DNA from 3 places in the Streptomyces sp. N35 genome. Region 3 is predicted to be linked to each of the others. Evidence: riboswitches for the same ligand, from Rfam matches in the RefSeq annotation. Region 3 holds a riboswitch; each other region holds the start of a gene.
The links. A riboswitch is a leader RNA that binds a small molecule or an ion and turns the genes downstream of it on or off. The one in region 3 is predicted to bind thiamine pyrophosphate.
Positions count from the first base shown of each region.

Region 1: linked by a shared signal. The riboswitch ahead of thiO (glycine oxidase ThiO) and the one ahead of JAO81_RS09990 (thiamine ABC transporter substrate binding subunit) in region 3 are both predicted to bind thiamine pyrophosphate.
Region 2: linked by a shared signal. The riboswitch ahead of thiC (phosphomethylpyrimidine synthase ThiC) and the one ahead of JAO81_RS09990 (thiamine ABC transporter substrate binding subunit) in region 3 are both predicted to bind thiamine pyrophosphate.

Region 1 covers NZ_JAEIMH010000024.1:80,337-84,743, reverse strand. The annotation lists gene JAO81_RS15725 (NAD(P)/FAD-dependent oxidoreductase) at 1-1,004, opposite strand, end outside; gene JAO81_RS15720 (hypothetical protein) at 1,056-1,370, opposite strand; TPP riboswitch at 1,450-1,560, shown strand; gene thiO (glycine oxidase ThiO) at 1,558-2,721, shown strand; gene thiS (sulfur carrier protein ThiS) at 2,751-2,951, shown strand; gene JAO81_RS15705 (thiazole synthase) at 2,957-3,751, shown strand; gene pknB (Stk1 family PASTA domain-containing Ser/Thr kinase) at 3,946-4,407, shown strand, end outside.
Region 2 covers NZ_JAEIMH010000031.1:11,080-15,486, forward strand. The annotation lists gene JAO81_RS18670 (DUF5326 family protein) at 1-1, shown strand, start outside; gene JAO81_RS18675 (IclR family transcriptional regulator) at 284-997, shown strand; gene JAO81_RS18680 (SsgA family sporulation/cell division regulator) at 1,247-1,678, shown strand; gene JAO81_RS18685 (YibE/F family protein) at 1,698-3,095, opposite strand; TPP riboswitch at 3,167-3,302, shown strand; gene thiC (phosphomethylpyrimidine synthase ThiC) at 3,295-4,407, shown strand, end outside.
Region 3 covers NZ_JAEIMH010000013.1:31,079-35,485, reverse strand. The annotation lists gene frr (ribosome recycling factor) at 1-14, shown strand, start outside; gene JAO81_RS10010 (phosphatidate cytidylyltransferase) at 14-1,246, shown strand; gene JAO81_RS42365 (hypothetical protein) at 1,356-1,517, opposite strand; gene JAO81_RS43935 (TIGR04222 domain-containing membrane protein) at 1,459-1,965, shown strand; gene JAO81_RS10000 (hypothetical protein) at 1,917-2,159, shown strand; gene rlmN (23S rRNA (adenine(2503)-C(2))-methyltransferase RlmN) at 2,265-3,371, shown strand; TPP riboswitch at 3,479-3,604, shown strand; gene JAO81_RS09990 (thiamine ABC transporter substrate binding subunit) at 3,685-4,407, shown strand, end outside.

The DNA.
Region 1 (4,407 bases), on a different contig from region 3:
GCGTACTGGACGAAGCGGCCGAACTGCTCGGACCAGAAGTACGGGACCGGGTCGTAGACCGCCGGCTGCGTACCGATCACGTTGGAGGCCACCGCACGCGGGCCCTGAAGGGCGTTGTCCCAGTGGTGGACCAGGAGGCGGGCCCCGTAGCGCGCCGACGGGAACGAGGCGCAGTCACCGACCGCGTACACATCCGGGGCGGAGGTGCGCAGCGAGGCGTCCGCGACGACCGCCCCGTCCGGGCCGAGCTCGATGCCCGAGCCCGCCAGCCAGGACGTGGCCGGGCGGGCGCCGATCCCGACGACCACCGCACCGGCCGGCACCCGGGTGCCGTCGGACAGCAGGACGGCCCCCTCCTCGATCGCCTGGACGCGGGCGCCGGTGCGCAGCACGGCGCCCGACTCCGCGTACCAAGCCGTCATCGGCGCCGCGACCTCGGCCGGCAGCGCCCCGGCCAGCGGGCGGTCCGCGGCCTCGACCACCGTGACCGCACAGCCCGCGTCCCGGGCCGCCGTGGCGAACTCCGCGCCGATCCAGCCGGCGCCCACCACCACGATGTCGTGCTGTTCGGCGAGCACGGGGCGCAGCCGCTGCGCGTCGTCGAGCGTGCGCAGCAGGTGCACGCCGGGGATGCCCGAAGCGCCCGGCAGGTGCAGCGGTTCCGCTCCCGTGGCCAGGACCAGGACGTCGTACGGCACGGGCCCCTGCGCGGTGTCGAGTTCATGCGCCTCGACGCGCAGCCCCGTGACCTCGCGGCCCAACCGGAGCTCCACACCGAGGGATTCGAAGTCCACCTCGAAGGCCGAGCCCTCGGCCTTGCCGAGCAGCACCGCCTTGGACAGCGGCGGCCGGTCGTACGGCTGGTGCGGTTCGGCGCCGATCAGGGTGACCGGCCCGTCGAAGCCCTGTTCCCGCAGGGCCACCGCCGTCTGCACACCGGCCATCCCGGCCCCGACGATTACCACGCGACGCTGCCCCACAGGTACCTCCCGCTGCTCGCTCATCCGCTCACCCTAAACAACTGACGAACCGTCAGGAAGATGGGAAGTCACAGGTCAGGACGTGACCTGTTCCACAACGCTGGTGCCCCTGCCGGACCGCGACTCCCACTCCCAGGTCTCCCGCAGCCGGATCCGTCCGTCGGGGAGTTCCTCGATACGGGACACACAGTGCCCGGACGCCGTCTCCCCGTCCGTCCTCAACTGCACGTACCGGAAGTCCAGTACGTCCCCGTCCCGCGACCCGACCAGCTCACCCCGTACGACGTCGCCACCCGCGTACGAAGCCCAGATCACGCCGTCCTGCTCGTGATACGCGAACCGCGTCCGCGTACCCACCTGACCTGGTGCCTGGTCCTCCACCGGGGCCATCACGAGGCCTTCGAGCGAGCGGGCGGTCACGGGCTGCTCCCTTCAAGAGCGTTGACGCGTCGGGCTATGGTGGCAGGCGTAAAGCACTCGCGGGAGCCCGGACGTGCCGGGCTGAGAGGGAGGCGGCGGCCTCCGACCGTATGAACCTGATCCGGGTCATGCCGGCGAAGGGAGGGGCTGGACGCCCATGTCACAGCTGTCTTCGAAAGTGCCGTCCGACGTCGTCGTGGTGGGCGGCGGCATCATCGGCCTGGTCACGGCCTGGCGGTCCGCGCAGCAGGGGCTGCGCACCGCGGTCGTGGACCCGGCTCCCGGTGGCGGCGCCGCGCAGGTCGCGGCCGGAATGCTCGCCGCCGTCACCGAACTGCACTACGGCGAGGAGACCCTGCTCGCCCTCAACCTGGCCTCCGCCGCGCGCTATCCGTCCTTCGTCGCCGAGCTCACCGAGGCCGCCGGCGAACAGCTCGGCTACCGCTCCTGCGGCACGCTCTCGGTCGCACTCGACGCCGACGACCGCGCCCATCTGCGCGAGGTGCACGCCCTGCAGCAGCGCTCGGGGCTCGCCTCCGAGTGGCTCTCGGGCCGCGAGTGCCGACGCCTCGAGCCGATGCTCGCGCCCGGGGTGCGCGGTGGTCTGCGGGCCGACGACGACCACCAGATCGATCCGCGGCGGCTCGCGAAGGCCCTGGTCGTCGCGTGTGAGCGGGCCGGCGTCGGCTTCCACCGGCAGTGGGCCGAGCGACTTCTGCTCGTACGGGAGAGGGCCTCGGGAGTCGTCCTCGCGGACGGCACCGAACTCGCCGCCGAGCAGGTGGTGCTCGCGGGTGGCAGCCACAGCGGGCTGCTCGCGGGGCTGCCGGTCTCCGTGCCGGTGCGGCCCGTGAAGGGGCAGGTGCTCCGGCTGCGGATACCGCCCGCGTACGCACCCTTCCTGCAGCGCACCGTACGCGCGGTGGTCCGCGGCAGCGATGTGTACCTGGTCCCGCGCGAGAACGGCGAGCTGGTCATCGGCGCCACCAGCGAGGAGCAGGGCTACGACACGACGGTCACCGCCGGCGGGGTGTACGAACTCCTGCGGGACGCCCACGAGTTGCTCCCGGGGATCACCGAGCTGCCCCTGGTGGAGACCCGCGCGGGTCTGCGTCCCGGCTCACCGGACAACGCGCCGCTGATCGGCCCGACCCAGCTGCCGGGCCTGCTGCTCGCCACCGGGCACCACCGCAACGGTGTGCTGCTCACGCCCGTCACGGGCGACGCGATGGCGCACGCCCTGACCACCGGGGAACTCCCCCAGGACGTACGGCCCTTCAGTCCCAAGCGTTTCGGCGCCCTTCAGGAGCAGGCCGTATGAGCGAGTCAGGAGCAGCCCGTATGAGCGAGATCGCAGTGCACGTGAACGGACAGACGCGGGCGGTGTCCGACGGCACCACGCTCGACGCCCTGATCGCCGCCGTCACCGCCGCGCCGTCCGGCGTGGCCGCGGCGCTCAACGAGACCGTCGTGCCGCGCGGCGAGTGGCGGCGCACGGCGCTGTCCGCCGGCGACCGCGTCGAGGTCCTGACCGCAGTACAGGGAGGCTGAGGAACATGGCCGACGATCCTCTCGTCATCGGGTCGAGGACCTTCTCCTCACGGCTGATCATGGGCACGGGCGGGGCGCCCAGCCTCGATGTGCTCGAACGCTCCCTGGCCGCCTCGGGTACGGAGCTGACGACCGTGGCCATGCGCCGGGTCGACCCCGGCACCAAGGGCTCGGTGCTCTCGGTCCTGAGCAAGCTCGGCATCGAGGTGCTGCCGAACACGGCGGGCTGTTTCACGGCCGGCGAGGCGGTGCTCACGGCCCGGCTCGCGCGCGAAGCCCTCGGCACGGACCTGGTGAAGGTCGAGGTCATCGCGGACGAGCGCACACTCCTTCCGGATCCGGTGGAGACCCTGGAAGCCTGCGAGACCCTCGTCGACGACGGCTTCACGGTCCTTCCGTACACGAACGACGATCCGGTGCTCGCGCGCAAGCTCGAGGACGTGGGCTGCGCGGCGGTCATGCCGCTCGGCTCCCCGATCGGTTCGGGCCTCGGCATCCGCAATCCGCACAATTTCCAGCTGATCGTGGAGAACGCGGGCGTCCCCGTGATCCTCGACGCGGGCGCCGGCACGGCCTCGGACGCGGCGCTCGCGATGGAGCTGGGATGCTCGGCGGTGATGCTGGCGTCCGCGGTGACCCGGGCCCAGGAGCCGGTCCTCATGGCGGAGGCGATGCGGCACGGGGTGGAGGCCGGTCGCCTCGCCCACCGCGCGGGGCGCATCCCCCGCCGGCACTTCGCGCAGGCGTCGTCGCCGATGCAGGGGCGGGCCCGGCTGGATCCGGAGCGGCCGGCGTTCTGAGCGCCTCTTCGTGGGGGCTGCCGCCCCCACACCCCCGCGCGCCTGTCCGGCTGCTCAGATCGTTGCGGCCGGCGTGACCCAGGGCACTCGTGGGGGGCTGCGCCCCCACACCCCTCCGTCACAGCTCGGCTTCAGAACCGCTGCACCTCCCCCAACCAGGCAACCCTCCAAGCCACGGCTCGTACACTCGGCGCGTGGACACGACCCTTCAGGACCCTCTCGTCGGGCAGGTGCTCGACGGCCGGTACCGGATCGACGCCCGGATCGCGGTGGGCGGGATGGCCACGGTCTACCGGGCCGTGGACACCCGCCTCGACCGCGTGCTCGCGCTCAAGGTGATGCATCCGGCGCTGGCCGCCGACGCCGCCTTCGTCGACCGTTTCATCCGCGAGGCCAAGTCCGTCGCCCGGCTCGCGCACCCCAATGTGGTCGCCGTCTACGACCAGGGCGCCCAGGGCGCGTACGTCTATCTCGCGATGGAGTACGTGGCGGGCTGCACCCTGCGCGACGTGCTACGCGAGCGCGGCGCCCTGCGGCCGCGCGCCGCGCTCGACATCCTGGAGCCGGTGCTCGCCGCTCTCGGTGCCGCGCACCGCGCGGGGTTCGTGCACCGGGACATGAAGCCCGAGAACGTCCTGATAGGGGACGACGGCCGG
Region 2 (4,407 bases), on a different contig from region 3:
ACGTTCCCACAGGGGTGAACCGGGTGCCGGTTCGCTCGCCCGGGGGAAGTTTCCGGCCAGGGCCTGCACATCAGGTCCGGTGCCGTTAAAGTCCGGAAACCGACGCGGGGCGACAGGCCCAGGCCCCGCGCGATCGGACCGCCCACCCCCGCACCCCACAGGCGGGGGAACCCTCGCGCCTGGGGAGTGCACCGTGGCCTCGGCAGAATCCGTCACCGCCTCGACCCCCGCCGCCTCGACCGCCTCGCCCGCGCCGACCCTGATCGGGTCCGTACAGCGGGCGATGCGGCTGCTCGAGGCGGTCGCGGCGCATGCCGGCGGCGCCCCGGCGAAGCAGCTGGCCCGCGAGGCCGGACTGCCCCTGCCCACCGCGTACCACCTCCTGCGCACCCTGGCTCACGAGGGCTATCTCCGCCGCGACAAGGGCGTCTTCGTCTTCGGTGACGCGGCCGAGCGCCTTGCCAGCAGCGGGGCCAAGGAGAAACGTCGCGCCATGATCGGTGAGGTCATGGAGCACTGGCGCGATGTGATCGGTGTGCCCACCTATTTCGCCGTCTACCGGGACGGCGAGGTCGAGGTCGAGGCCGTCGCCGACAGTCCGGGCACCCGAGCCGTCGAGGAGTGGGCCGCCTTCCGGCAGACCGCGCACGCCCATGCGATCGGCCAGTGCCTGCTCTCGCAGCTGGACGACGAGGCCCGGCGCGACCATCTCGCGCGCCATCCCGTCCAGCCGGTCACCCCGTACTCCGTCCGCGACGAGCGCACGCTGCTGCGCCGGCTCGCCGCGCTGCCCCGGATGCAGCCGGTGATCGAGCGGCAGGAGTACGCGCTCGGCCAGGTCTGCGCCGCCATTCCGATCACGGCCGGTACGACCGCCGCCACCATCGCGATCTCGCTTCCCGCGCACCAGGCGGGCCGGCTGCTGCCCGCGGCACGGCAGTTGCAGGCGGAGGTGGGGCGCAAGCTGGGGTCGCTGGCGTTCTCGATCAGCCTGTGAAGCCGCGGGACCGGTCCACGATGCCCGCACGCTTTACGGAATCAGCGCCCGTGTCACCCTCCGAAGTGCCCTGGCGAGTGCTTGTGCGGGTGCGGCGCGTGGCGTATCAGTATCTGAAAACTCACTCCTTGTGATCCGATGAGTACGTTCAGCAAACTGCCAGGAGCATCAGGAAGATGATTCCTGGACGTGAAACCTGGTACACGGTTCCGGGCCCAACTCAAGACGCGGCAGACGACGGGGTAGGCGATGCGCGAGTCCGTACACGCAGAGGTCATGATGAGCTTTCTCGTCTCCGAGGAGCTCTCCTTTCGCATCCCGGTGGAGCTCCGGTACGAGACGCGTGACCCCTATGCCGTGCGCCTGACTTTCCATCTGCCCGGAGACGCCCCGGTGACCTGGGCGTTCAGCCGTGAGCTGCTGGTCGACGGAGTCAACGGGCCCTGCGGCGAGGGCGATGTACACATCGCACCGCATGGCAGCGACCCACTGAGCGACGCGCTGATCCGGCTCCAAGTGGGGACCGATCAGGCCCTGTTCAAGGTCTCCATCGCGCCGCTGATCGCCTTCCTCGACCGTACGGACCGGCTCGTCCCGCTGGGCCAGGAGCGCGCGCTCGCCGACTTCGACACGCATCTCGACGAGGCGCTGGGGCGGATCCTGGCGGACACCACGGGCTGAGACCCCATGTCGTACGGGGCTACTTCTTGCGCCGCCGACCGCTGCCCCCACCCAGCTTGACCGCCTTCATCCGGCCCGTGGAGGTCAGGGACCCCGGATCGGTCGCCGCCGTGCCCGGGCCCTTGTCCTTCGCCACCACCAGCGCCGCCAGCGCCGTCGTCACGGGTACGGACGCCACCAGGCCGATCGAGCCGACGAGGGTCCGTACGATCTCCTCCGCCACCAGCTCGCTGTTGGCCACCGTCCCCACGCTGGACTGGGCGATCGAGAAGAGCAGCAGCAGGGGCAGCGCGGCGCCCGCGTACGCCAGGACCAGGGTGTTGACCACCGACGCGATGTGATCGCGGCCGATCCGGATGCCCGCGCGGTACAACTGCCGTGCGCTCATGGACGGATCGGCCTGGTGCAGCTCCCAGACGGCGGAGGTCTGCGTGACCGTCACGTCGTCGAGCACACCGAGCGAACCGATGATGACGCCCGCGAGCAGCAGACCGCTCATGTCGATCTCGGGGTAGAGACCGTGGATCAGACCGGTGTTGTCGTCGGTGTTGCCGGTCAGCGAGGCCCAGCCGATGAACAGCGAGCCGAGCAGCCCGATCAGGAGCAGTGAGATCAGCGTGCCGATCACCGCCACCGACGTACGGGCGGTGAGTCCGTGGCACATGTACAACGCGAGCAGCATGATCGCGCTGGCCCCGACCACCGCCACCACCAGCGGGTTCGAGCCCTGCAGAATCGCCGGCAGGATGAAGAGGGTCAGGACCGCGAAGCTCACGGCGAGCGCGACGAGCGCCATCACCCCGCGCATCCGGCCCACCAGGACCACCACGAGCGCGAAGATCGCGGCGAGCAGCCACATCGGGGTGCCGCGGTTCACATCCGTCACCGAGTACTGGAGTTCCTCGGGTGCGTCGGGGGCGTAGGCGACCACCACCTCCTGCCCCTCCTCCAACTGCCGTGGCGCGTCCGGCTGGACGATCTCGGTGAACTTGCGGCCCTTGTCGGGACCGGCGGTCACCTCGACCGTCGCCTTCTTGCACTCCCCGGTCGCCTGCTGCTGTGCCGAGTTGCCCTCGGCCGTGGAGGTGTCGCCGGTCGGCGGGACCTGGGAGGCGTTGACGTCCTTGCAGTCGACCTGCTGCACATCGGTGACCTTCGCCGCGTACGTCTGCCGGTCGAAGCCGACACCGGTGCGCTCGTGCTCGGGCGTACCGCCGGGCCACAGGATCGCGAGCCCGACGAGGACCGCCGTGGCGAACGGGATCAGGACGGCCGCGATCACCTTGCGCAGATGCTTGGAGACCGGGGCGGCCGGCCCGTGGCTGTGCGAGTGGCCGTGCCCGCCGGGAGCCGGGCCGTGCCCGTGATCTGTGGGGGGAAGCGGCGGCTGCTGAGGTGGCTGAGGCGTGGTGGTCACCGACCGATCATCGCAAGAACGACAGGGGCCCTCTGTTCAGCGTGGCCGACATGACGCTAGCGTGGGGGCACCTTTGCACACGCGGGAGCTCGGAGCACCGGGCTGAGAGGGCGCTGACCTCCGTACGGGATGTACGGATATCCGCTGCGTCGACCGCCGAACCTGTTACCGGGTAATGCCGGCGTAGGGAGTAGGTCTCATGACCACACAGGACGTACGCACGCCTGCCTCCAGCACCTCTGCTGCGGCCGAGGAGGAGGCCGGGAAGTCCATCGGCTGGCACAAGGCATACGTCCAGGGCTCGCGCCCTGACATGCAGGTGCCGGTGCGCCAGGTGCACCTCACCAACGGCAAGTCGGTCACGCTGTACGACACTTCGGGCCCGTATACGGATCCGAACGCCGACACCGACGTACGGCGCGGCCTCGCGCCGCTGCGGGAGAACTGGATCATCGCCCGCGGCGACACCGAGGAGTACGCGGGCCGGCCGGTCCGCCCCGAGGACGACGGCATCAAGCACACCTCGCCGCGCGGGGGCAATCTGCGCAACCTCGACGCGGTGTTCCCGGGCCGGCCGCGGCTGCCCCGCCGCGGCCGTGGCGGCGAGGCCGTCACGCAGCTCGCGTACGCCCGGCGCGGGGAGATCACGCCGGAGATGGAGTACGTGGCGATCCGCGAGAACGTCGCGCCCGAGGTCGTACGGGACGAGATCGCCGCGGGCCGCGCCGTGCTTCCGGCGAACATCAACCACCCGGAGATCGAGCCGATGATCATCGGCAAGCGGTTCCTGGTGAAGGTGAACGCCAACATCGGCAACTCGGCCGTGACCTCCTCCATCGAGGAGGAGGTCGACAAGATGACCTGGGCCACCAAGTGGGGCGCCGACACGGTCATGGACCTCTCGACCGGCCGCAACATCCACACCACCCGCGAGTGGGTGCTGCGCAACTCCCCGGTCCCGATCGGCACGGTGCCGCTCTACCAGGCCCTCGAGAAGGTCGACGGCCGCGCCGAGGAGCTCACCTGGGAGGTCTACAAGGACACGGTCATCGAGCAGGCCGAGCAGGGCGTGGACTACATGACGGTGCACGCCGGCGTGCGCCTGCCGTACGTCCCGCTGACGGCCAACCGCAAGACCGGCATCGTCTCGCGCGGCGGCTCGATCATGGCCGCGTGGTGCCTCGCGCACCACAAGGAGTCCTTCCTGTACGAGCACTTCGAGGAGCTCTGCGAGATCCTCGCCGCGTACGACGTCACGTACTCGCTGGGCGACGGTCTGCGGCCCGGCTCGATCGCGGACGCCAACGACCGG
Region 3 (4,407 bases):
TGCTCGAGGTCTGATGAACGACTCTTCCTGGGGGGCTCCGCCGCAGGCCGGCTATTGGGGACCGCCCGAGATGGGCCCTGTCCAGGGGCGCCCGGAGGCGGGTCCTGCCTACGATGAGCCGGAAGTCCAGCAGACCCGGCCCATGCCTGTCGTACCGGATGTCACTGATGTGCAGACGGCTGCCGGCGCGGACCAGGACCAGTACGGAACGGGGGCCACTCGGCTGAGCGGCCCCCTGTTCCGCGACGAGATGCCACAGGAGCCCATGCCCAGCGCCGCCCCCTCGCCCTCGGGTGAGCCTTCCGAGCCGCCGCGGCACGCGGCGCCGCAGGCCGGGGACCAGGGCGCGCAGCGGGCCTGGGACCAGGGCGGGCCGCAAGCCGGGGTTCCTTCGGCACCGGTCGCGCCCGCTGCCGCGCCCAAGCAGAAGAAGCGGGCCGGCCGGGATCTGCGGGCGGCCATAGGGGTCGGTGTCGGGCTCGGCGCGGTGATCATCGCGTCGCTCTTCATCGTCAAAGCGGTCTTCATCGGCGTGATAGCGATCGCCGTCGTGGTCGGTCTGTGGGAGCTCACGGCACGGCTGCAGGAGCGCAAGCAGATCAAGGCCCCGCTGGTGCCGCTCGCGGTCGGCGGTGCGGCCATGGTCGTCGCCGGCTATGTCCGCGGGGCCGAAGGCGCCTGGGTCGCGATGGCCCTGACCGCGCTCGCGGTCCTGGTCTGGCGGATGACCGAGCCGCCCGAGGGCTATCTCAAGGACGTCACGGCCGGGGTGTTCGCGGCGTTCTACGTGCCGTTCCTCGCGACCTTCGTCGCCCTGATGCTCACGGCGGACGACGGTCCGCAGCGCGTGCTGACCTTCCTGCTCCTCACCGTGGTCAGCGATACCGGTGCGTACGCGGTCGGCTGGCGCTTCGGCAAGCACAAGCTCGCGCCGCGCATCAGCCCCGGCAAGACCCGTGAGGGGCTGCTCGGTGCGGTCTCGTTCGCGATGGTCGCGGGTGCGCTGTGCATGCAGTTCCTGATCGACGACGGGACCTGGTGGCAGGGTCTGCTGCTCGGTCTCGCGGTCGCGGCGAGCGCGACGCTCGGTGACCTCGGCGAGTCGATGATCAAGCGCGATCTCGGCATCAAGGACATGGGCACGCTGCTTCCGGGCCACGGCGGGATCATGGACCGGCTGGACTCGCTGCTGCCGACCGCTCCGGTGGTCTGGCTGCTGTTCGTCGTCTTTGTCGGCACCGGCTGACCTGAGTTTTCTTACGAAGAGGGGCTTGTCCACAGGGTGGCGAGCCCCTTTTCGTATGCCTGGGTGCATGGGGACACCGTGCCCAAGCCCGGAGGGAGTACCGGCTCCGTCACTGCCTGGTGACGGATGCAGGATGGGACGGGGGGTCGGTCGGTATGCGGTGGGTGTTCCGGTGGATCGTCAGGGGCTCGGGCGAGACGAGGTCGCTCGACGTGTACGACGTCGCGTTCTTGGCGGGTGGGACCCAGTACGTGGTGGACAGCGCGGTCATCGCGCTGAACCGGCGTGGGCTGCTCGTGGTGCGATCTGCCCAGGTGCGTTCCGTGGCCGGGGAGCAACCTCTGCATCCGGTCGAGCGCGCTCTCGTCGCCTTCTGCCGGCGCCCGACGAATATCGACATCGTGCGAGCCGTCCTGCAACGCTCGCCGGAGGCCGAGAAGATCGGCCGTGAGCTGGCCACGTGGGGTCTGGTGGAAGGCGCGGAGCGCCAGGTGACCCGTGCTGGCCCCGAAGGCACACGGGCGGCAATCGGCGCTACGACGACCCCGGCTCCGGCCCGGATACGCATGCCGGTGGCGGTCACAGCGGCGGGGGCGGGGGCGGTGAGTGAGGTCCCACTGAGTGAACGGCCCCGTGTGCCACGGTGGGCTGCGGCCCTACAATCGAACACATGTCCGATACTGTGGTCTTCTCGCCTTGCGCTGCTGCGCCCCCGATAGTCGTGCACCCGCCGCTGGGTACGGGAGGTCGGCGTGTGACCGTGCGCGGACAGATTCTCGGCCTCGCGTACTCCGACGCGGATGTGATCGAGTTCCTGCGCCGCGCCGGGCTCCCTGAAGCCGAACAGCTCCTCGATGATGAGGCGTGGGTGACATGGCTCGGCGGGAGGGCGCATCACTACGGCGCGGCGTGAAAGCTCGGCGGACGTCCAAGGGTGACCTGCAACGAGCGAGGGGTGACCGGTGCCGAAACGCTCGGCGGCAGGTGGTGGCGATCCATCTGCGACACTTGGAGCACCATGCCCAAGCCCGGAGAACTCACTTTCGTCGCCCCCCGCGGAGCCAAGAAGCCGCCGCGGCACCTTGCCGATCTCTCGCCCGCCGAGCGCAAGGAGGCCGTGGCCGCGGTCGGCGAGAAGCCGTTTCGCGCCAAGCAGCTCTCGCAGCACTACTTCGCGCGGTACGCCCATGACCCCGAGCAGTGGACGGACATTCCGGCCGCCGCGCGCGGGAAGCTCCAGGAGGCGCTGCTGCCGGACCTGATGTCCGTCGTGCGGCATATCTCCTGCGATGACGACACCACCCGCAAGACCCTGTGGAAGCTGCACGACGGGACGCTCGTCGAGTCCGTCCTGATGCGCTATCCCGACCGGGTCACCATGTGCATCTCGTCCCAGGCCGGGTGCGGGATGAACTGCCCGTTCTGCGCGACCGGGCAGGCCGGTCTCGACCGGAACCTGTCGACCGCCGAGATCGTGCACCAGATCGTCGACGGCATGCGCGCACTGCGCGACGGTGAGGTGCCGGGCGGTCCCGCGCGGCTGTCCAACATCGTCTTCATGGGCATGGGCGAGCCGCTCGCCAACTACAACCGCGTGGTCGGCGCCATCCGTCGCCTCACGGACCCGGAGCCCGACGGGCTCGGCCTCAGCCAGCGCGGCATCACCGTCTCCACGGTGGGCCTCGTCCCGGCGATGCTGCGCCTCGCCGACGAGGGCTTCAAGTGCCGTCTCGCCGTCTCGCTGCACGCACCGGACGACGAGCTGCGCGACACCCTCGTACCGGTCAATACGCGGTGGAAGGTGCGGGAGGTGCTCGATGCCGCGTGGGAGTACGCGGAGAAGTCCGGGCGGCGGATCTCGATCGAGTACGCGCTGATCCGGGACATCAACGACCAGGCCTGGCGCGGTGACCGGCTCGGCCGGCTGCTGAAGGGCAAGCGGGTGCATGTCAATCTCATTCCGCTGAACCCGACGCCGGGCTCCAAGTGGACCGCCTCGCGGCCCGAGGACGAGAAGGCCTTCGTCGAGGCGATCGCCGCGCATGGTGTACCGGTCACCGTCCGGGACACCCGGGGGCAGGAGATCGACGGCGCCTGTGGTCAGCTGGCGGCGTCCGAGCGCTGACGCCCGTCCGAGCGCTGACGCCCGTACGGGCGCTGAGGCGCCCACTACGCGCCGACGCTCGTACAGACGTCCGGCCGCCACCAGGTAGCCTGGCCGAAAACATCTGCATATTCCGACAGGGGAGCGCCACAGCGCTGAGAGTGCGGACGCCTGCATCATGCGAGACAGGCCGCCGCAGACCCTCTGAACCTTGCCCGGGTCATTCCGGGTAGGAAGTTCGGTCACCACTCGAGCTGTTGCGCCCTGCCCGGAAACCCATGAGCGGTTTCCGGACAGGGCCGCGTCTCTTCCTGGTCACTTCCAGGAGGAATCAGTGAGCAACACCCGCACCATCACGATCACCGCCGTGGCCACCGGCCTCGGCATGGTCGCCCTCGCCGCCTGCGGCTCCGGCTCCGGCGGGTCCGGGAGCGGCACGGACGGCGGCTCCAAGACCGTCACGCTCGTCAGCCACGACTCCTTCAACGCGTCCAAGGACGTGCTCGCCGCGTTCGAGAAGGAGTCCGGCTACAAGGTCCAGGTCCTCAAGAGCGGCGACGCCGGTTCGGCCGTCAACAAGGCCGTGCTCTCCAAGGGCAACCCGCAGGGCGATGTCTTCTTCGGCGTGGACAACACGCTGCTCTCGCGCGCTCTCGACAACGGCATCTTCCAGTCGTACGAGGCCAAGGGCCTGGCCGGTGTCCCTGCCGCGCTGCAGCTCGACAAGGGGGAGCACCGGGTGACGCCGGTCGACACCGGTGACATCTGCGTCAACTACGACAAGGCCTACTTCGAGCAGAAGAAGCTGGCCCCGCCGCAGTCCTTCGACGATCTGATCAAGCCCGAGTACAAGGATCTTCTCGTCACCGAGAACGCCGCCACTTCCTCGCCCGGTCTCGGCTTCCTGCTCGGCACGGCCGCCCAGTACGGCGACGACGGCTGGGAGGGCTACTGGTCGAAGCTGAAGGACAACGGCGTCAAGGTCGTCGACAGCTGGGAGCAGGCGTACAACGAGGAGTTCTCGGGTTCGGCCGGCGGCAAGAAGGCCAAGGCCGAC